DNA from 3 places in the Proteiniborus sp. MB09-C3 genome. Region 3 is predicted to be linked to each of the others. Evidence: a T-box and tRNA genes for the amino acid it is inferred to sense, from the RefSeq annotation. Region 3 holds a T-box; the other regions hold tRNA genes.
What was found. A T-box is a leader RNA that pairs with one kind of tRNA and senses whether it is charged. The one in region 3 lies ahead of asnS (asparagine--tRNA ligase), so its partner is inferred to be a tRNA-Asn.
Positions count from the first base shown of each region.

Region 1 (6,802 bases), 180 kb from region 3:
AACGGCCACACTGGAACTGAGACACGGTCCAGACTCCTACGGGAGGCAGCAGTGGGGAATATTGCACAATGGGGGAAACCCTGATGCAGCGACGCCGCGTGAGCGAAGAAGGCCTTCGGGTCGTAAAGCTCTGTCCTAAGGGAAGAAACGGACGGTACCTTAGGAGGAAGCCCCGGCTAACTACGTGCCAGCAGCCGCGGTAATACGTAGGGGGCGAGCGTTATCCGGAATTACTGGGCGTAAAGGGTGCGTAGGCGGCCTTTTAAGTCAGATGTGAAAGGCTACGGCTTAACCGTAGTTAGCATTTGAAACTAAAGGGCTTGAGTGCAGGAGAGGAGAGTGGAATTCCTAGTGTAGCGGTGAAATGCGTAGATATTAAGAGGAACACCAGTGGCGAAGGCGACTCTCTGGACTGCAACTGACGCTGATGCACGAAAGCGTGGGTAGCGAACAGGATTAGATACCCTGGTAGTCCACGCCGTAAACGATGAGTGCTAGGTGTTGGTGGAGACATCCATCAGTGCCGCAGCTAACGCATTAAGCACTCCGCCTGGGGAGTACGGTCGCAAGACTGAAACTCAAAGGAATTGACGGGGACCCGCACAAGCAGCGGAGCATGTGGTTTAATTCGACGCAACGCGAAGAACCTTACCAGGGCTTGACATCCCTCTGATCGGATTAGAGATAATCCTTTATCTTCGGATACAGAGGAGACAGGTGGTGCATGGTTGTCGTCAGCTCGTGTCGTGAGATGTTGGGTTAAGTCCCGCAACGAGCGCAACCCTTGCCTTTAGTTGATAACAGGTAAAGCTGATAACTCTAGAGGGACTGCCGGTGACAAACCGGAGGAAGGTGGGGATGACGTCAAATCATCATGCCCCTTATGTCCTGGGCTACACACGTGCTACAATGGTCGGTACAACGGGAAGCAAGACTGTGAAGTTAAGCAAATCCCAATAAGCCGATCCCAGTTCGGATTGTAGGCTGCAACTCGCCTACATGAAGTCGGAGTTGCTAGTAATCGCGAATCAGCACGTCGCGGTGAATGCGTTCCCGGGTCTTGTACACACCGCCCGTCACACCATGAGAGTCGGTAACACCCGAAGCCAGTGAGCTAACCGAAAGGAGGCAGCTGTCGAAGGTGGGATCGATGATTGGGGTGAAGTCGTAACAAGGTAGCCGTATCGGAAGGTGCGGCTGGATCACCTCCTTTCTAAGGAGAAGTACCTTTTCACTGTTCAGTTTTGAGAGGCTAACAAAGTCTTTCAACTTAATTGACAACACAGGTTGTCAACTTGTACCTTGAAAACTACACAGCGTAAGAAAGTTTTAAAATCAATACAGAATTGATAAATAAAGCTACAATTTTTATCTGGTCAAGATACTAAGAGCATAGGGTGAATGCCTTGGCACTAGGAGCCGAAGAAGGACGGGATAAGCACCGAAATGCTACGGGGAGTCGCAAGTAGACATAGATCCGTAGATATCCGAATGGGGAAACCCACCTAAGGAGAACCTTAGGAATCATCTACTGAATCCATAGGTAGATAGAAGGCAGACCAGGGGAACTGAAACATCTAAGTACCCTGAGGAAGAGAAAGAAACATCGATTCCCTAAGTAGCGGCGAGCGAACGGGGAAGAGCCCAAACCAGTAGAGGTAACTTTACTGGGGTTGCGGACCAGCAAAACGGTAGGGATAATCTATAGTAGAAGAGGTCTGGAAAGGCCCACCACAGAAGGTGAAAGTCCAGTATACGAAATAGAAAACCCGCCAGCTGAGATCCAGAGTACCACGAGACACGAGAAACCTTGTGGGAAGCAGGGGGGCCCACCCCCCAAGGCTAAATACTACCTAGTGACCGATAGAGAATAGTACCGTGAGGGAAAGGTGAAAAGAACCCCGGAGGGGAGTGAAAAAGAACCTGAAACCCTATGTTTACAAGCAGTGGAAGTTCTATATATGAACGACCGCGTACTTTTGTAGAACGGGCCAACGAGTTACGATATGCAGCAAGGTTAAGTACTTAAGGTATGGAGCCGTAGGGAAACCGAGTCTAAATAGGGCGATTAAGTTGCATGTCGTAGACCCGAAACCGGGTGACCTACCCATGGGCAGGTTGAAGTTGAGGTAAAACTCAATGGAGGACCGAACCGCTTAGCGTTTAAAAGCTATCGGATGACCTGTGGGTAGCGGTGAAATTCCAATCGAACCCGGATATAGCTGGTTCTCCTCGAAATAGCTTTAGGGCTAGCCTCAAGGAAAGTGACGTGGAGGTAGAGCACTGACTGGTCTAGGGGCGCGCATGCGTTACCAAAACCTATCAAACTCCGAATGCCACAGTCATATACTTGGGAGTCAGACTATGTGAGATAAGTTTCATAGTCAAAAGGGAAACAGCCCAGACCACCATCTAAGGTCCCAAAGTACAAGTTAAGTGGGAAAGGATGTAAGACTACACAGACAACCAGGATGTTGGCTTAGAAGCAGCCACACATTCAAAGAGTGCGTAATAGCTCACTGGTCGAGTGGTCTTGCGCCGAAGATTACCGGGGCTCAAACTAGTCACCGAAGATGTGGATTGTCGTAGATTCAATATTACTCTTAAAGTAAAGGGCAAAGAAAGCTTTGCCGAAGGCCACAAAAGGCTACAATAAAAGCCTTCGGCCAGATTCTAGTTAAGTGAAAACTTAAGGGTAGCATTGAATCTACGACAGTGGTAGAGGAGCATTGTATACAGGTAGAAGCTATACCGAAAGGAGTAGTGGACAGTATACAAGAGAGAATGTTGGCATGAGTAGCGAGAGGTGAGTGAGAATCTCACCCATCGAAAGCCTAAGGTTTCCTGAGGAAGGCTCGTCCACTCAGGGTTAGTCGGGACCTAAGCCCAGGCCAAAAGGCGTAGGCGATGGACAACAGGTTGAAATTCCTGTACTACCAGAAGGCGCTAAAAGAGAAGGAGTGACGCAGGAGGATAGGTTAAGCACACCGTTGGTTGAGTGTGCCTAAGCAAGTAGGGAGTATCTAAAGGCAAATCCGTAGGTACAATATCCTGAGAAGTGATGGGGAGCGAAATACAAGTAGCGAACTAACTGAATCCACACTGCCAAGAAAAGCTTCTATCAAGCCTAAAGGTACCCGTACCGCAAACCGACACAGGTAGGCGAGGAGAGAATCCTAAGATGAGCGGAAGAACTCTTGTTAAGGAACTCGGCAAATTAACCCCGTAACTTCGGGAGAAGGGGTGCCGAGGGAGGTGAAGTGCAAGCCACATAAGCCTCCTTCGGCCGCAGTGAATAGGCCCAGGCGACTGTTTACCAAAAACACAGGTCTCTGCTAAATCGAAAGATGAAGTATAGGGGCTGACACCTGCCCGGTGCTGGAAGGTTAAGGGGAATGCTTAGCGCAAGCGAAGGTAAGAACTTAAGCCCCAGTAAACGGCGGCCGTAACTATAACGGTCCTAAGGTAGCGAAATTCCTTGTCGGGTAAGTTCCGACCCGCACGAAAGGTGTAACGATCTGGGCACTGTCTCAACAAGAGATCCGGTGAAATTGTAGTACTCGTGAAGATGCGAGTTACCCGCGACTAGACGGAAAGACCCCGTGGAGCTTTACTGCAAGCTGACATTGGATTTTGGTATCCTATGTACAGAATAGGTGGGAGACAGAGAAATCAGTGCGCCAGCATTGGTGGAGTCGTCGTTGGGATACCACCCTTATGATACTGAAGTTCTAACCATAGGCCATGAAACTGGTCTTGGGACACTGTCAGTTGGGCAGTTTGACTGGGGCGGTCGCCTCCTAAAAAGTAACGGAGGCGCTCAAAGGTTCCCTCAGCACGGTCGGAAATCGTGCGAAGAGTGTAAAGGCAGAAGGGAGCTTGACTGCGAGACCCACAAGTCGAGCAGGAACGAAAGTTGGACTTAGTGATCCGGTGGCGCCGAGTGGAAGGGCCATCGCTCAACGGATAAAAGCTACCCCGGGGATAACAGGCTTATCTCCCCCAAGAGTCCACATCGACGGGGAGGTTTGGCACCTCGATGTCGGCTCGTCTCATCCTGGAGCTGTAGCAGGTTCCAAGGGTTGGGCTGTTCGCCCATTAAAGAGGCACGCGAGCTGGGTTCAGAACGTCGTGAGACAGTTCGGTCCCTATCTGTCGTGGGCGTAGGAAATTTGAAAGGAGCTGTTCCTAGTACGAGAGGACCGGAATGGACAGACCACTAGTGTATCAGTTGTCCTGCCAAGGGCATGGCTGAGTAGCCAAGTCTGGTAGGGATAAGCGCTGAAGGCATCTAAGCGCGAAGCCCCCCTTAAGAAAAGATTTCCCATCTGGTAAACAGAGTAAGACCCCAGAAAGACTAACTGGTTGATAGGTCGTAGGTGTAAGAGCAGCAATGCTTTAAGCTAAACGATACTAATAGGTCGAGGGCTTGACCAGAAATATGGACGCTGTGTAGTTTTTAAGGTACAAGCAGAGAACCAATCTTAACGCTTTTTAAGATTGTGTGAATAGCTACTTAATGACTGAAAAAGAATCAAATTACCTTGATAAAAAAGGTTTGACAAGTAGCGAAAAATATGCTATACTAAATCTTGTTCCTAAAAAATAAATAACATACTTAGTCAATGCTAAGTATAGAGAGAAGAAATCATAGATTTCAGTTACTCGTATCCAGTGACAATAGCGAAGGGGTCACACCTGTTCCCATACCGAACACAGAAGTTAAGCCCTTCAGCGCTGATGGTACTTGGTGGGAAACCGCCTGGGAGAGTAGGACGTTGCTGGATGGTATTCCTGGGTAGCTCAACGGCGGAGCAACCGGCTGTTAACCGGTAGGTTGTGGGTTCGAGTCCCACCCCAGGAGCCAGCAAAATGCCGGGGTGGCGGAACAGGCAGACGCACAGGACTTAAAATCCTGCGATCCCCAAAGATCGTACCGGTTCGATTCCGGTTCCCGGCACCAATTACTATAATTAAATATACATCGCGGGGTGGAGCAGCTGGTAGCTCGTCGGGCTCATAACCCGGAGGTCGTCGGTTCAAATCCGGCCCCCGCAACCATAATATTTCTGTCCAGATGGACTAATGTAATTTTTAATCATGGCGGCGTAGCTCAGTTGGCTAGAGCATGCGGTTCATACCCGCAGTGTCAGCGGTTCAAATCCGTTCGCCGCTACCAACCTTAATATCCGTCTGTGGGACGATAAATAGGAGTGTCCATTAGGACTGATTTCAACATTTAAATAAGGCCCTATGGTCAAGCGGTTAAGACATCGCCCTTTCACGGCGGTAACCCGGGTTCGAATCCCGGTAGGGTCACCAACCTTAATTTAAGTTCATGATAGGAGATCTGTTAAGACCATACTAGATTGAACATCTAAAATTATGGGCGCATAGCTCAGCTGGGAGAGCACCTGCCTTACAAGCAGGGGGTCATAGGTTCGAGCCCTATTGCGCCCACCATTTTCTATAGAAGGTTTATATGAATTTTAGTTGGCCTGGTAGTTCAGTTGGTTAGAATGCCAGCCTGTCACGCTGGAGGTCGAGGGTTCGAGTCCCTTCCAGGTCGCCAATAAATTTCTACTATGTAGGACAAATACGCTGGTGTAGCTCAATTGGCATAAGCAGAGAACCCAAACCATGCTTTTGGTTTGGTGTGAATCGCTTAGTTGCTTATAAGGAGTTAATGCAGTAAAAAGGTTGATCCGAGAAGTAAAGACAATATGCTGGTGTAGCTCAATTGGCAGAGCAACTGACTTGTAATCAGTAGGTTGAGGGTTCAATTCCTTTCACCAGCTCCATTATGACCTAACCCGATTTTCTGGACGTTTTTATCGGAAAATCGATGGTAGGTCAAACGCAACGAGTACCAAATTTGTGTTGCGAGACTGCGAAATCGGAGGGGTTCCCGAGTTGGCCAAAGGGGACGGACTGTAAATCCGTTAGCTGTGCTTTCACTGGTTCGAATCCAGTCCCCTCCACCAATAAATATATAAGAATCCAGATATAAAAAACAATTGTATTATGCGGAAGTGGCTCAGTGGTAGAGCATCGCCTTGCCAAGGCGAGGGTCGCGAGTTCGAATCTCGTCTTCCGCTCCAATTCGATTATGTATTCATCATATAAGACTAATTAATTGTGCGGGTGTAGCTCAGTGGTAGAGCCCCAGCCTTCCAAGCTGGTTGCGAGGGTCCGATTCCCTTCACCCGCTCCATTTTTTGTGAAAGATATAATTGATATATTATGGTGGTTATAGCTCAGTTGGTTAGAGCGCCAGATTGTGGCTCTGGAGGCCATGGGTTCGAATCCCATTATCCACCCCACTTTTTTATTCTAAATATTAATCCTGACAGTTGTTTTTCGTGTAAAAATTAATATTGATTTTGTAGGATATTCTTAATTATTGATCCTATAGTTGTTGGGGTATAGCCAAGTCGGTAAGGCACCAGACTTTGACTCTGGCATTCGTAGGTTCGAGTCCTGCTACCCCAGCCATATAATTATGGCGACATAGCCAAGTGGTAAGGCAGAGGTCTGCAAAACCTTTACTCCCCAGTTCAAATCTGGGTGTCGCCTCCATATTAGTACTCATAGCTCAGCTGGATAGAGTGTCTGACTACGAATCAGAAGGTCGGGGGTTCGAATCCCTCTGGGTACACCAAACAAATTAAAAATGCTCAATTATGCGAAAGCGAATTTTGTACTAAAACAGATTTAGCCAATTTTTAGCCAATTGGTTTTAAAATCTACTTGAATAGCGAGTTCAAGGACTGTACATGATTCGCTTTTGTGCTTTCTAAAA
Region 1 is NZ_CP127161.1:2,996,990-3,003,791, reverse strand. It holds rRNA gene QO263_RS14955 (16S ribosomal RNA) at 1-1,213, shown strand, start outside; rRNA gene QO263_RS14950 (23S ribosomal RNA) at 1,375-4,437, shown strand; rRNA gene rrf (5S ribosomal RNA) at 4,671-4,787, shown strand; tRNA gene QO263_RS14940 (tRNA-Asn) at 4,793-4,867, shown strand; tRNA gene QO263_RS14935 (tRNA-Leu) at 4,875-4,963, shown strand; tRNA gene QO263_RS14930 (tRNA-Met) at 4,986-5,061, shown strand; tRNA gene QO263_RS14925 (tRNA-Met) at 5,103-5,179, shown strand; tRNA gene QO263_RS14920 (tRNA-Glu) at 5,248-5,322, shown strand; tRNA gene QO263_RS14915 (tRNA-Val) at 5,388-5,463, shown strand; tRNA gene QO263_RS14910 (tRNA-Asp) at 5,496-5,572, shown strand; tRNA gene QO263_RS14905 (tRNA-Thr) at 5,726-5,801, shown strand; tRNA gene QO263_RS14900 (tRNA-Tyr) at 5,899-5,984, shown strand; tRNA gene QO263_RS14895 (tRNA-Gly) at 6,027-6,101, shown strand; tRNA gene QO263_RS14890 (tRNA-Gly) at 6,141-6,214, shown strand; tRNA gene QO263_RS14885 (tRNA-His) at 6,247-6,323, shown strand; tRNA gene QO263_RS14880 (tRNA-Gln) at 6,420-6,495, shown strand; tRNA gene QO263_RS14875 (tRNA-Cys) at 6,505-6,579, shown strand; tRNA gene QO263_RS14870 (tRNA-Arg) at 6,585-6,661, shown strand.
Region 1: it has a tRNA-Asn gene. The T-box ahead of asnS (asparagine--tRNA ligase) is inferred to sense a tRNA for this amino acid. The anticodon was not compared.

Region 2 (6,802 bases), 160 kb from region 3:
CCCAAACCAGTAGAGGTAACTTTACTGGGGTTGCGGACCAGCATAACGGTAGGGAAAATCTATAGTAGAAGAGGTCTGGAAAGGCCCACCATAGAAGGTGAAAGTCCAGTATACGAAATAGATAACCCACCAGCTGAGATCCAGAGTACCACGAGACACGAGAAACCTTGTGGGAAGCAGGGGGGCCCACCCCCCAAGGCTAAATACTACCTAGTGACCGATAGAGAATAGTACCGTGAGGGAAAGGTGAAAAGAACCCCGGGAGGGGAGTGAAAAAGAACCTGAAACCCTATGTTTACAAGCAGTGGAAGTTCTATATATGAACGACCGCGTACTTTTTGTAGAACGGGCCAACGAGTTACGATATGCAGCAAGGTTAAGTACTTAAGGTATGGAGCCGTAGGGAAACCGAGTCTAAATAGGGCGATTAAGTTGCATGTCGTAGACCCGAAACCGGGTGACCTACCCATGGGCAGGTTGAAGTTGAGGTAAAACTCAATGGAGGACCGAACCGCTTAGCGTTTAAAAGCTATCGGATGACCTGTGGGTAGCGGTGAAATTCCAATCGAACCCGGATATAGCTGGTTCTCCTCGAAATAGCTTTAGGGCTAGCCTCAAGGAAAGTGACGTGGAGGTAGAGCACTGACTGGTCTAGGGGCGCGCATGCGTTACCAAAACCTATCAAACTCCGAATGCCACAGTCATATACTTGGGAGTCAGACTATGTGAGATAAGTTTCATAGTCAAAAGGGAAACAGCCCAGACCACCATCTAAGGTCCCAAAGTACAAGTTAAGTGGGAAAGGATGTAAGACTACACAGACAACCAGGATGTTGGCTTAGAAGCAGCCACACATTCAAAGAGTGCGTAATAGCTCACTGGTCGAGTGGTCTTGCGCCGAAGATTACCGGGGCTCAAACTAGTCACCGAAGATGTGGGATACGTAAGTATCGGTAGAGGAGCATTGTATACAGGTAGAAGCTATACCGAAAGGAGTAGTGGACAGTATACAAGAGAGAATGTTGGCATGAGTAGCGAGAGGTGAGTGAGAATCTCACCCATCGAAAGCCTAAGGTTTCCTGAGGAAGGCTCGTCCACTCAGGGTTAGTCGGGACCTAAGCCCAGGCCAAAAGGCGTAGGCGATGGACAACAGGTTGAAATTCCTGTACTACCAGAAGGCGCTAAAAGAGAAGGAGTGACGCAGGAGGATAGGTTAAGCACACCGTTGGTTGAGTGTGCCTAAGCAAGTAGGGAGTATCTAAAGGCAAATCCGTAGGTACAATATCCTGAGAAGTGATGGGGAGCGAAATACAAGTAGCGAACTAACTGAATCCACACTGCCAAGAAAAGCTTCTATCAAGCCTAAAGGTACCCGTACCGCAAACCGACACAGGTAGGCGAGGAGAGAATCCTAAGATGAGCGGAAGAACTCTTGTTAAGGAACTCGGCAAATTAACCCCGTAACTTCGGGAGAAGGGGTGCCGAGGGAGGTGAAGTGCAAGCCACATAAGCCTCCTTCGGCCGCAGTGAATAGGCCCAGGCGACTGTTTACCAAAAACACAGGTCTCTGCTAAATCGAAAGATGAAGTATAGGGGCTGACACCTGCCCGGTGCTGGAAGGTTAAGGGGAATGCTTAGCGCAAGCGAAGGTAAGAACTTAAGCCCCAGTAAACGGCGGCCGTAACTATAACGGTCCTAAGGTAGCGAAATTCCTTGTCGGGTAAGTTCCGACCCGCACGAAAGGTGTAACGATCTGGGCACTGTCTCAACAAGAGATCCGGTGAAATTGTAGTACTCGTGAAGATGCGAGTTACCCGCGACTAGACGGAAAGACCCCGTGGAGCTTTACTGCAAGCTGACATTGGATTTTGGTATCCTATGTACAGAATAGGTGGGAGACAGAGAAATCAGTGCGCCAGCATTGGTGGAGTCGTCGTTGGGATACCACCCTTATGATACTGAAGTTCTAACCATAGGCCATGAAACTGGTTTTGGGACACTGTCAGTTGGGCAGTTTGACTGGGGCGGTCGCCTCCTAAAAAGTAACGGAGGCGCTCAAAGGTTCCCTCAGCACGGTCGGAAATCGTGCGAAGAGTGTAAAGGCAGAAGGGAGCTTGACTGCGAGACCCACAAGTCGAGCAGGAACGAAAGTTGGACTTAGTGATCCGGTGGCGCCGAGTGGAAGGGCCATCGCTCAACGGATAAAAGCTACCCCGGGGATAACAGGCTTATCTCCCCCAAGAGTCCACATCGACGGGGAGGTTTGGCACCTCGATGTCGGCTCGTCTCATCCTGGAGCTGTAGCAGGTTCCAAGGGTTGGGCTGTTCGCCCATTAAAGAGGCACGCGAGCTGGGTTCAGAACGTCGTGAGACAGTTCGGTCCCTATCTGTCGTGGGCGTAGGAAATTTGAAAGGAGCTGTTCCTAGTACGAGAGGACCGGAATGGACAGACCACTAGTGTATCAGTTGTCCTGCCAAGGGCATGGCTGAGTAGCCAAGTCTGGTAGGGATAAGCGCTGAAGGCATCTAAGCGCGAAGCCCCCCTTAAGAAAAGATTTCCCATCTGGTAAACAGAGTAAGACCCCAGAAAGACTAACTGGTTGATAGGTCGTAGGTGTAAGAGCAGCAATGCTTTAAGCTAAACGATACTAATAGGTCGAGGGCTTGACCAGAAATATGGACGCTGTGTAGTTTTTAAGGTACAAATAAATACCTTAAAACTAAATATATATAAGCTCTGAACAAATGATTTAGGGCATAAATCCAGTGACAATAGCGAAGGGGTCACACCTGTTCCCATACCGAACACAGAAGTTAAGCCCTTCAGCGCTGATGGTACTTGGTGGGAAACCGCCTGGGAGAGTAGGGCGTTGCTGGATGGTATTCCTGGGTAGCTCAACGGCGGAGCAACCGGCTGTTAACCGGTAGGTTGTGGGTTCGAGTCCCACCCTAGGAGCCAGCAAAATGCCGGGGTGGCGGAACAGGCAGACGCACAGGACTTAAAATCCTGCGATCCCCAAAGATCGTACCGGTTCGATTCCGGTTCCCGGCACCAGCTATTATATTTGTCCCTAGGACAATAGTTAAGAGTGTTGTAAGGATTAACTATGATAAATAATAAGGCCCTATGGTCAAGCGGTTAAGACATCGCCCTTTCACGGCGGTAACCCGGGTTCGAATCCCGGTAGGGTCACCAACTTTAGTATCTGTCCGTCAGGACAACATTTAGGAGTGTCTGTAAAGATCACATAAATTCAATATTTAAAATTTTATGGGTGCATAGCTCAGCTGGGAGAGCACCTGCCTTACAAGCAGGGGGTCATAGGTTCGAGCCCTATTGCGCCCACCATAAATAATTGACATTTTGGCCTGGTAGTTCAGTTGGTTAGAATGCCAGCCTGTCACGCTGGAGGTCGAGGGTTCGAGTCCCTTCCAGGTCGCCAATAGTTTTTAATATGTAAAGCAATATGCTGGTGTAGCTCAATTGGCATAAGCAGAGAACCCAAACCATGCTTTTAGTTTGGTGTGAATCGCTTAGTTGCTTATAAGGAGTTAATGCAGTAAAAAAAGTTAATCCGAGAAGTAAAGACAATGTGCTGGTGTAGCTCAATCGGCAGAGCAACTGACTTGTAATCAGTAGGTTGAGGGTTCAATTCCTTTCACCAGCTCCATTATGACCTAACCTAATTTGCGAAGCAAATTAAAGGTAGATCAAACGCAATGAGCACCAAAATTGTGTTACTAGACTGTAAAATATGGAGGGGTTCCCGAGTTGGCCAAAGGGGACGGACTGTAAATCCGTTAGCTGTGCTTTCACTGGTTCGAATCCAGTCCCCTCCACCAAAAATAAATACATGCGGGTGTAGCTCAGTGGTATAAGCAGAGAACCCAAACCATGCTTTTGGTTTGGTGTGAATCGCTTAGGTGTCCCAGAAACAAGCCGCAACTAAAGTAAGTAATATATAGAGTTACTAATACATGCGGGTGTAGCTCAGTGGTAGAGCCCCAGCCTTCCAAGCTGGTTGCGAGGGTCCGATTCCCTTCACCCGCTCCATAAAAAGTAACATATAATTATATCCAATAAGAGCAAAAATAATATGTACCCATAGCTCAGTAGGATAGAGCAACGGCCTTCTAAGCCGTGTGTCCGGGGTTCGAATCCCTGTGGGTACGCCATAATAATCCTAGTGGACATTGCTACAGCTGTCTCAAGGAAAAATAATTGTTGGGGTATAGCCAAGTCGGTAAGGCACCAGACTTTGACTCTGGCATTCGTAGGTTCGAGTCCTGCTACCCCAGCCAGTATAATCTGCTAACATTGACCCATTAGCTCAGTCGGCAGAGCACCTGACTTTTAATCAGGGTGTCCCGCGTTCGAATCGCGGATGGGTCACCATTAAACAAATAACATGGAGGGGTACCGAAGCGGTCATAACGGGGCGGTCTTGAAAACCGTTAGGGTGCAAGCCCACGTGGGTTCGAATCCCACCCCCTCCGCCAAAATAATATGGAGAAGTACTCAAGTGGCTGAAGAGGCTCCCCTGCTAAGGGAGTAGGTCTCGTTTAGGGGCGCGAGGGTTCAAATCCCTCCTTCTCCGCCATTCGGCTGGATATATTTCATACTAAATCGGGGTGTAGCGCAGTTTGGTAGCGCACGTGGTTTGGGACCATGGGGCCGGGGGTTCGAGTCCCTCCACCCCGACCAATAATAGAAATATAATTAGTCGTGATATTATATGAGGGCCTTTAGCTCAGTTGGTTAGAGCGTCCGGCTCATAACCGGCAGGTCCGGGGTTCGAATCCCTGAAGGCCCACCATTATTATTTGCCCAGATAGCTCAGTAGGTAGAGCAGGGGACTGAAAATCCCCGTGTCGGTGGTTCGATTCCGCCTCTGGGCACCAATTAAAGACCCTTGTCGTTATAGAAAATGATGGGGGTTTTTTAATCACCACAAGCAATACCTTAAATTACCAAGCAAATACTATTGACATAATCAATCCTATATGATAATATATATTTTGTCGCTAAGTTAAAAATTAATTAGCCATGAGTATTCCTGGGTAGCTCAATGGCGGAGCAACCGGCTGTTAACCGGTAGGTTGTGGGTTCGAGTCCCACCCTAGGAGCCAATAAATATATTTAAATCATCGCGGGGTGGAGCAGCTGGTAGCTCGTCGGGCTCATAACCCGGAGGTCGTCGGTTCAAATCCGGCCCCCGCAACCATAAAATTCATATTTAGGACAAAAATTAAGATTGTCTGTAGGAGAAACCATTATATCAGTATAAGTGCAGGTAATAAACAGAAGCCTGATAAGGACAATTAAAATGATAATGGCCCTATGGTCAAGCGGTTAAGACATCGCCCTCTCACGGCGGTAACCCGGGTTCGAATCCCGGTAGGGTCACCAACTTTAGTATCTGTCCGTCAGGACAACATTTAGGAGTGTCTGTAAAGATCACATAAATTCAATATTTAAAATTTTATGGGCGCATAGCTCAGCTGGGAGAGCACCTGCCTTACAAGCAGGGGGTCATAGGTTCGAGCCCTATTGCGCCCACCATAAATAATTGACATTTTGGCCTGGTAGTTCAGTTGGTTAGAATGCCAGCCTGTCACGCTGGAGGTCGAGGGTTCGAGTCCCTTCCAGGTCGCCAATAGTTTTTAATATGTAAAGCAATATGCTGGTGTAGCTCAATTGGCATAAGCAGAGAACCCAAACCATGCTTTTAGTTTGGTGTGAATCGCTTAGTTGCTTATAAGGAGTTAATGCAGTAAAAAAAGTTAATCCGAGAAGTAAAGACAATGTGCTGGTGTAGCTCAATCGGCAGAGCAACTGACTTGTAATCAGTAGGTTGAGGGTTCAATTCCTTTCACCAGCTCCATTATGACCTAACCTAATTTGCGAAGCAAATTAAAGGTAGATCAAACGCAATGAGCACCAAAATTGTGTTACTAGACTGTAAAATATGGAGGGGTTCCCGAGTTGGCCAAAGGGGACGGACTGTAAATCCGTTAGCTGTGCTTTCACTGGTTCGAATCCAGTCCCCTCCACCAAAAAATAAATACATGCGGGTGTAGCTCAGTGGTATAAGCAGAGAACCCAAACCATGCTTTTGGTTTGGTGTGAATCGCTTAGGTGTCCCAGAAACAAGCCGCAACTAAAGTAAGTAATATATAGAGTTACTAATACATGCGGGTGTAGCTCAGTGGTAGAGCCCCAGCCTTCCAAGCTGGTTGCGAGGGTCCGATTCCCTTCACCCGCTCCATAAAAAGTAACATATAATTATATCCAATAAGAGCAAAAATAATATGTACCCATAGCTCAGTAGGATAGAGCAACGGCCTTCTAAGCCGTGTGTCCGGGGTTCGAATCCCTGTGGGTACGCCATAATAATCCTAGTGGACATTGCTACAGCTGTCTCAAGGAAAAATAATTGTTGGGGTATAGCCAAGTCGGTAAGGCACCAGACTTTGACTCTGGCATTCGTAGGTTCGAGTCCTGCTACCCCAGCCAGTATAATCTGCTAACATTGACCCATTAGCTCAGTCGGCATAAGCAGGGGACCCAAATCATGCTTTTGATTTGGGGTACATCGCTTAGTTGCTTAGAATGAGTTAGCATAATAAAGTAGTGAATCCGAGAAATAAATTAAAATTGACCCATTAGCTCAGTCGGCAGAGCACCTGACTTTTAATCAGGGTGTCCCGCGTTCGAATCGCGGATGGGTCACCATTAAACAAATAACATGGAGGGGTACCGAAGCGGTCATAACGGGGCGGTCTTGAAAACCGTTAGGGT
Region 2 is NZ_CP127161.1:2,972,895-2,979,696, reverse strand. It holds rRNA gene QO263_RS14745 (23S ribosomal RNA) at 1-2,672, shown strand, start outside; rRNA gene rrf (5S ribosomal RNA) at 2,763-2,879, shown strand; tRNA gene QO263_RS14735 (tRNA-Asn) at 2,885-2,959, shown strand; tRNA gene QO263_RS14730 (tRNA-Leu) at 2,967-3,055, shown strand; tRNA gene QO263_RS14725 (tRNA-Glu) at 3,122-3,196, shown strand; tRNA gene QO263_RS14720 (tRNA-Val) at 3,274-3,349, shown strand; tRNA gene QO263_RS14715 (tRNA-Asp) at 3,367-3,443, shown strand; tRNA gene QO263_RS14710 (tRNA-Thr) at 3,596-3,671, shown strand; tRNA gene QO263_RS14705 (tRNA-Tyr) at 3,758-3,843, shown strand; tRNA gene QO263_RS14700 (tRNA-Gly) at 3,981-4,054, shown strand; tRNA gene QO263_RS14695 (tRNA-Arg) at 4,100-4,176, shown strand; tRNA gene QO263_RS14690 (tRNA-Gln) at 4,227-4,302, shown strand; tRNA gene QO263_RS14685 (tRNA-Lys) at 4,321-4,396, shown strand; tRNA gene QO263_RS14680 (tRNA-Ser) at 4,412-4,500, shown strand; tRNA gene QO263_RS14675 (tRNA-Ser) at 4,510-4,601, shown strand; tRNA gene QO263_RS14670 (tRNA-Pro) at 4,629-4,705, shown strand; tRNA gene QO263_RS14665 (tRNA-Ile) at 4,741-4,817, shown strand; tRNA gene QO263_RS14660 (tRNA-Phe) at 4,827-4,902, shown strand; tRNA gene QO263_RS14655 (tRNA-Asn) at 5,056-5,130, shown strand; tRNA gene QO263_RS14650 (tRNA-Met) at 5,150-5,225, shown strand; tRNA gene QO263_RS14645 (tRNA-Glu) at 5,336-5,410, shown strand; tRNA gene QO263_RS14640 (tRNA-Val) at 5,488-5,563, shown strand; tRNA gene QO263_RS14635 (tRNA-Asp) at 5,581-5,657, shown strand; tRNA gene QO263_RS14630 (tRNA-Thr) at 5,810-5,885, shown strand; tRNA gene QO263_RS14625 (tRNA-Tyr) at 5,972-6,057, shown strand; tRNA gene QO263_RS14620 (tRNA-Gly) at 6,196-6,269, shown strand; tRNA gene QO263_RS14615 (tRNA-Arg) at 6,315-6,391, shown strand; tRNA gene QO263_RS14610 (tRNA-Gln) at 6,442-6,517, shown strand; tRNA gene QO263_RS14605 (tRNA-Lys) at 6,661-6,736, shown strand; tRNA gene QO263_RS14600 (tRNA-Ser) at 6,752-6,802, shown strand, end outside.
Region 2: it has a tRNA-Asn gene. The T-box ahead of asnS (asparagine--tRNA ligase) is inferred to sense a tRNA for this amino acid. The anticodon was not compared.

Region 3 (6,802 bases):
GGTCATATTTATCACCAACTTTTGTTTATAATCTAAGCTTATGCTTATTTTAGTATATCAGAATTATTTCTAGTTTTCAATCAAAAAAGTAGCAGCCAAAACTAAGGCTTGCTACTTTTATTTTTAAATTTATACTATAATTATATACACAACTACTTTTGTCCAATATAGATTTTACTTTAAAAGCTCAATAATTTTTTCTTTAATGAAGTCACTAATCTCTAATTCACCTATATAAGTTTTCTCATCAACAAAATCTGGTCTTACTCTAAAGAAGTTTATTATCAGCTTATCGCTAGATATTACATACTCTTCTGTATGGAAAGGTACAAAAAATACTTCAATAGTCTCGTAATCCTTGCTTTCTTTAACAGAATTTATTTCATCTACTATTGAATCTAGATTTAACTTCTTTATTGGCTGCAGTATTGCATCAGTATATTCTAAGTCTTCTAACATCCAAAGATTATTGTTCCAGAATCTTCCTTCCTTCTTGTTTTTACTTTGAAATGGTTCTCTATTAGATACTGCACTCATGGCTCTTCTCACTGATTCTCCATCGAATTCTTCATCATATATGAGTTCAAAGCCTTCCATACCTGCAACATCATTTAAGTATTTTTCAGTGACTTTTTCTCTATCATTTGTAGCTTGCCAAAAGAACAGCATTGCCTCTACTGTATCAAAGTTTACTTTTATTCTTTGTACCATTACAATTCCTCCCAGTTCTCTTGTATATTAGCTTCACATATATATTTACATATTATTGTCCACAACATTTTTTGTATTTTTTCCCGCTTCCGCATGGACAAGGATCATTTCTGCCAACTTTTTTATCTTTAACTACTGTTTTAGAACTTCTATATTCTTTTGTTATCTCTTTCCTTCTTTCTTGAGTTAATATATCATCCCATTGAGGTAATTCATAAAGCCATGGTGCTTTTGCATTAAGCATATTGAAGTATAGCTTTTCAAAATCAATTTCTAGCTCTATTTCGCTATCTTCCTCTAGGTTTTCTAAATCAAGAGAGTTCACTAAGCTTGTATTTATACCATCTAAAAATCCTGTGAATGTGACAGCATCTAAATCAAACTTTTCAGCAAGCTCTTTTAATTTTCCCTGTATAGCATTATTTTTACCTTCTAATATACTTGCATATACGCTTTTTTCTTGCTCTAAATATACTTCCCAAAACTTATTATATTCTTTTTGATCTCTTTCTTCATAAGCTGTTTCTGACCACTCTTTATATAGACCCATATCTATCTCCTCCTAAAAATAACTAAGTTAATCTATCCCTATTAGCTATGTCACTAATTGAAATAGCTAGCATTATTAATAATATTACTTAAATTAAAATTCAGCTGAATTTACTGTTCTAGGGAAAGGAATTACATCTCTGATATTACTCATTCCTGTCAGATACATAATAGCTCTTTCAAACCCTAACCCGAAGCCAGCATGTTTAGTTCCACCATATTTTCTTAAATCTAAATACCACCAATAATCCTTACTATCAAGTCCCATTTCTTCCATTCTTTTTTCTAAAACTTCAAGTCTTTCTTCTCTTTGACTTCCTCCTATAATCTCTCCAATACCAGGTACTAGTAAATCCATTGCCGCAACAGTCTTATTATCATCATTTAATCTCATATAGAAGGCTTTTATATCCTTTGGATAGTCAGTTACGAATACAGGCTTCTTAAACACTTCCTCAGTTAAATATCTTTCGTGCTCTGTTTGAAGATCACATCCCCATGAAACAGGATATTCAAATCTATCTTTAACTTTTTCTAGTATCTCAATTGCTTCCGTATAGGTAACAGTACCAAAATCAGAGTTCACTATATTGTTAAGTCTTTCAATTAATCCTTTGTCAATAAAGGAGTTGAAAAATTCCATTTCTTCAGGAGCATTTTCCATGACATATTCTATAATATATTTTAGCATATCTTCAGCTAATTCCATATCATCTGTTAAATCCGCAAAAGTAATTTCTGGCTCTATCATCCAGAACTCAGCAGCATGTCTTGCAGTATTTGAATTTTCTGCCCTAAATGTAGGACCAAAAGTATAGACATTTCTAAATGCTAAAGCATAGCTTTCTGCTTCAAGCTGACCACTTACTGTTAAATTTGTTTCTTTACCAAAAAAGTCTTGTGAATAATCAATCCTTCCAGCTTTATCCTTAGGTACATTTAACATGTCAAGAGTGGAAACTCTAAACATTTCTCCCGCTCCTTCAGCATCACTTCCAGTAATAATAGGTGTGTGAACATAGACAAATCCTCTTTCTTGAAAAAACTTATGGATTGCATAGGCTGCTAGAGATCTTACCCTAAATACTGCTGAAAAAGTATTGCTTCTTGGTCTCAAATGAGCGATGGTTCTTAGATACTCCATGCTATGTCTTTTCTTCTGTAGTGGAAAGTCTACACTTGAATATCCTTCTAATTCTATTCTTTCAGCTTTAATTTCAAATGGTTGCTTTGCATTAGGTGTTTCTACTAACATTCCTTCAATTTTTAATGCAGAGCTTATTGGATACTTAGACACTTCTTCAAAGCTTGGCAATGTTTCATCATATACTATCTGGATGTTTTTGAAAAAGCTACCATCATTTATTTCGATAAACCCAAAAGATTTAGAACTTCTAATAGTTCTTACCCATCCTGCTACTTTAAGAGTTTTTCCTAAGTACTCTTCTTTATGTCTATAAATATCTTTTACTAATGTATAACTCATAATACTTCCTCCTTTTTATTAATTTTTATAATTATTTTATTTTTAACTTCAGATAATTTAAAGCAATAAAAAAAGCCCCTCCTTCCCATAAAGGGACGAAAGGCTATATTTCGCGGTACCACCCTAATTGTCATATTATATGACCAACTTTATAAAAGTACTATTCAATACTGCTCGCTAATAACGGTGCGATTCCGTCTAAGTCTACTCTCTTTGGATTTCGGTTAGAGACTCTGAGATGTTCTTCAATATAGATTTCGTGCCAACCTTCCACCATAGTCAGCTCTCTATAACTACCTTCTATATCTACTCTTCTCTTCATAGTCTTTTTTGTTTTATTTACCAGTATTATAATATTTAACAAATCTTTTGTCAAATATTATTTGTAATTATAAATTTAAATATTCACCAAATATTACAAAACTTAATATACAAGATTTTACTATAAAATTTTATCTTTAGTATTATAAGTACTTCTCCATATTAGTTAGTATCCCACTTTATCTAATTAAGTTACCTATTTATACTAGTTAATAATAATTATTATGCTATGATACTTAGAGTTTGTAAGCCTGCCTCGGCTGAACTGACTTCCCTAACAAATTCTTTAAGCCTCAGTTCAATTCGATTTTATATTATCTAGCAAATCAAGTTTAGTCATTTACAATTTACTAAAATCGCAAAAAATATTTGCACATTTTTATTAGTTAATCATATTATAATAATGAAAAGCTTTTGTACCTTGATATCTATAGCAAAATCCCTGATATGGTCTTTAAATGAAAACAAATAAACATCTGGGTATAAAACCCAGATGTTTAATAGTAGAATCTATTATTTAGAGTTTTCTTATTCACAAGTAGATGAACAAGAATAGCCTCCTGTGTCACCTATAGCTACTTGACGCTTTTGTAAAATCTTCAATGTTATGAATATTACCATTTTTTCTTCAATATTCTTGAAAATTCTTTCTTCAAATGGAATCTCTGCTCTGTGAGGCTTAGCAGGAAATAAGAACTCATCAAATTCTACAATTCTACTGCTGATCAATTCACAGAAAGGAAGCTCATTGAAGAATTCTGTTGATATTTGATTGAATTCAGATAAGTCACCAGATAATAATTTGTCTTTTTCTGCGAATTCTGGTCCGTGTAGATCTTGTTTTCTAAAGTATTCGAATTCTGATTCACTTCTGTTTATAATAGGTGCAGGAGCCGTTCCATTAAAATTAACTGGTGTTGTGAATTTAAATGGTACATCTATTGTGCAGTGCTTAATATCTCCACATAATCCTTTTACATTTGAGCAGCCAAGTGTAGCATACTCAATATTCTTTCTTACAAAACCTTTTACAAATAGCATGTTAGTATTTTGTAATAATAGACATTGAGTAATCTTTAGATGTTTTTTAATATTTTTAATTTCTATAGCTGGTTCTGGTAGTTCAATTATTGAATCTACATTCACTTGTACTGTAAGCTCTGCTAAAACAACAGGTACCTTAGCCACTACTCCAGAAACTATAGGTGCTAAGTTTACAGGAGCGTTAACAGCATCAACTAACGTAGTAGAAGTGATGTCTGTGCACACTGATTTTCCTGGCTTACACACATTACAAGTTTCTTGTTTACCATAGTTTACCTTTGATCCATATTGATTATTGTCTAGATAAGACATCGGTTTACCTCCTTAAAAACTATTCCTAAATATGAGACTTTTCTTTCTGTCTCATATCCTAGTACATAGTATTCGGGGGTGTTTTTTTAGTTACACTTTTCTCATAAATTTCTTGATTAATACCTTAGATATATTTTTGATTTACTAAATGTGACCAAGCACCACATCTCAAGGCATCATAGGAATAGAAACCAGTCGATTTTGTAAAATTCTTATTTCAACATAGAGAACTCCTTCTCCTTCAATTGCATAAATTCCCTGTTGTATAGAGATATTATCATTTTCTGTTTTGATTTCTATTAGTTTTTCAGACTCTATTATTTTGCTGCTGGTAATTTCACAGTACGGTACTTCATTATAATACTCGTTGGTAATTTGATTGAAATAGTTAAAATCATCATACACTATATTTTCATTTTCATCTAAATCAAAATTTAAATATTCATTGTTTTTGATGTATTTGAATTCTTCTGCTGTGTTCTTTATAATCTCTTGAGGCTCCATTATATTATATTTAATATTAGTTGTACACTTAAATGGTATATCTAGAATTAGAGTTTGCACTGCACCATATGTTTTATCGCTGTTTGAAGAAGTATTTGTATAGTATTCTATACTCTTCTTTACAGAACCTTTAATAAATAGTACATCGGTGTCTTGCATTATATTACATTGATGAATATTTACTTTCTTTGCTATCTCCTTTATCTGGAGAATAGGTTCAGAGATTTCAATTAAAGAATTTATATTAATTTGAACTGTAAAGGCAGCAAGCATTACTGGAATTTTAGCTATTGCACCTGATTTTAGAGATATTATTTCTACCTCTTCATTTGGACAATTTTCTATAAGTTTTTCTTCTCTCCACCTTTCCCCGTTCCACGCTTTTTTATATTGCTGTGATATATGTACTACATTAGAGTTTTCATATAATACTTTATAACTTTCTGAGTGTTCAACCCTTACATTTACCATTTTTTCACCTCTTTTTATCAAATCCAAAAATAATTAAAAATATTTTCTATATTTATACTATTCTATTGAGACTATTAAGTTCCGATTTGCAAAAAAATAAATAAGGAACAAATATATCTGTTCCTTAGAGTAGAATTTATTTTTCAAGTAAGTCTTTTAATCTTTCCTTAATAATCTTCTCATATCCATTTTCTGTAGGTCTGTAATAACTGACTCCTACTAGCTCATTAGGTAAATATTGCTGCTGGGTAAAACCATTAGGATAGTCATGGGGATATAAATAATCCTTACTTTTTTCATCTTTATTTAATATATATTTTTCCTCCATTTTTCTTGAAGTAGAGTCTCTAAGGTATGTGGGCACCTGACCCATTACCCCTTTTTCAATATCGCCTAAAGCCCTATCTATTCCCACATAACATGCATTGCTTTTTGGTGCACAGGAAACATATACTGCAGCTTGTGCAAGTGGAATTCTACCTTCAGGCATACCTATAGTATTTACAGCCTGAAAAGCTGATACTGCTAAAGTAAGGGCTTGAGGGTCAGCATTGCCCACATCTTCTGAAGCACATATTATTATTCTTCTTGCAATAAACTTAGGATCTTCCCCTGCATATATCATTTTAGCAAGCCAGTATAGAGTCGCATCAGGGTCTGAGCCTCTCATACTCTTTATGAAGGCTGAAATAATATCATAATGCTCATCACCATTTTTTTCGTACCTAATTGCTCTTTTTTGTATGCACTCTTCTATTACGCTTAAGGTAATTTTAATAATGCCATTTTCATCTGGAGGTGTAGTTAATACTCCTAGTTCTAATCCATTTAATGCAATTCTTGCATCTCCATTACAAGCATTGACCAAATGTTCAAGAGCGTCATTATTAATTTCAATGTTAAATTCCCCCAAGCCTTTATCTCTATCCTTGATTGCATTATCTAAAATCATCTTGATATGTTCATTTTTCAAAGGTTCAAGCTTAAAAACCATAGACCTTGAAATAAGTGCCTTATTTACTTCAAAAAAAGGGTTTTCTGTTGTTGCGCCTATGAGTATCAGTGTTCCGTTTTCAACATATGGTAAAAGAGCATCCTGTTGGCTTTTGTTAAACCTATGTATTTCATCAATAAAAAGAATTGTCCTTTTGTTATACATGCCAAGTCTTTCCTTGCTTCTTTCTATAACCTCTCTAATATCCTTTATACCTGATGTTACAGCATTTAGCTGTTCAAAATATTTCTTAGTAGAATTAGCAATTATTTTTGCCAAAGTTGTTTTACCTGTTCCAGGCGGGCCATAGAAAATAATAGAGCTTAGCTTATCAGCTATGATTCCTCTATAAAGAAGCTTTCCCTTCCCTATTATATGATCCTGACCTGTAAATTCTTCAAGTGTATTTG
Region 3 is NZ_CP127161.1:2,817,884-2,824,685, forward strand. It holds gene QO263_RS13790 (PfkB family carbohydrate kinase) at 1-6, opposite strand, end outside; gene QO263_RS13795 (TDE2712 family protein) at 175-711, opposite strand; gene QO263_RS13800 (SEC-C metal-binding domain-containing protein) at 764-1,261, opposite strand; gene asnS (asparagine--tRNA ligase) at 1,355-2,746, opposite strand; T-box leader at 2,835-3,077, opposite strand; gene QO263_RS13810 (CsxC family protein) at 3,596-4,423, opposite strand; gene QO263_RS13815 (CsxC family protein) at 4,592-5,398, opposite strand; gene QO263_RS13820 (replication-associated recombination protein A) at 5,535-6,802, opposite strand, start outside.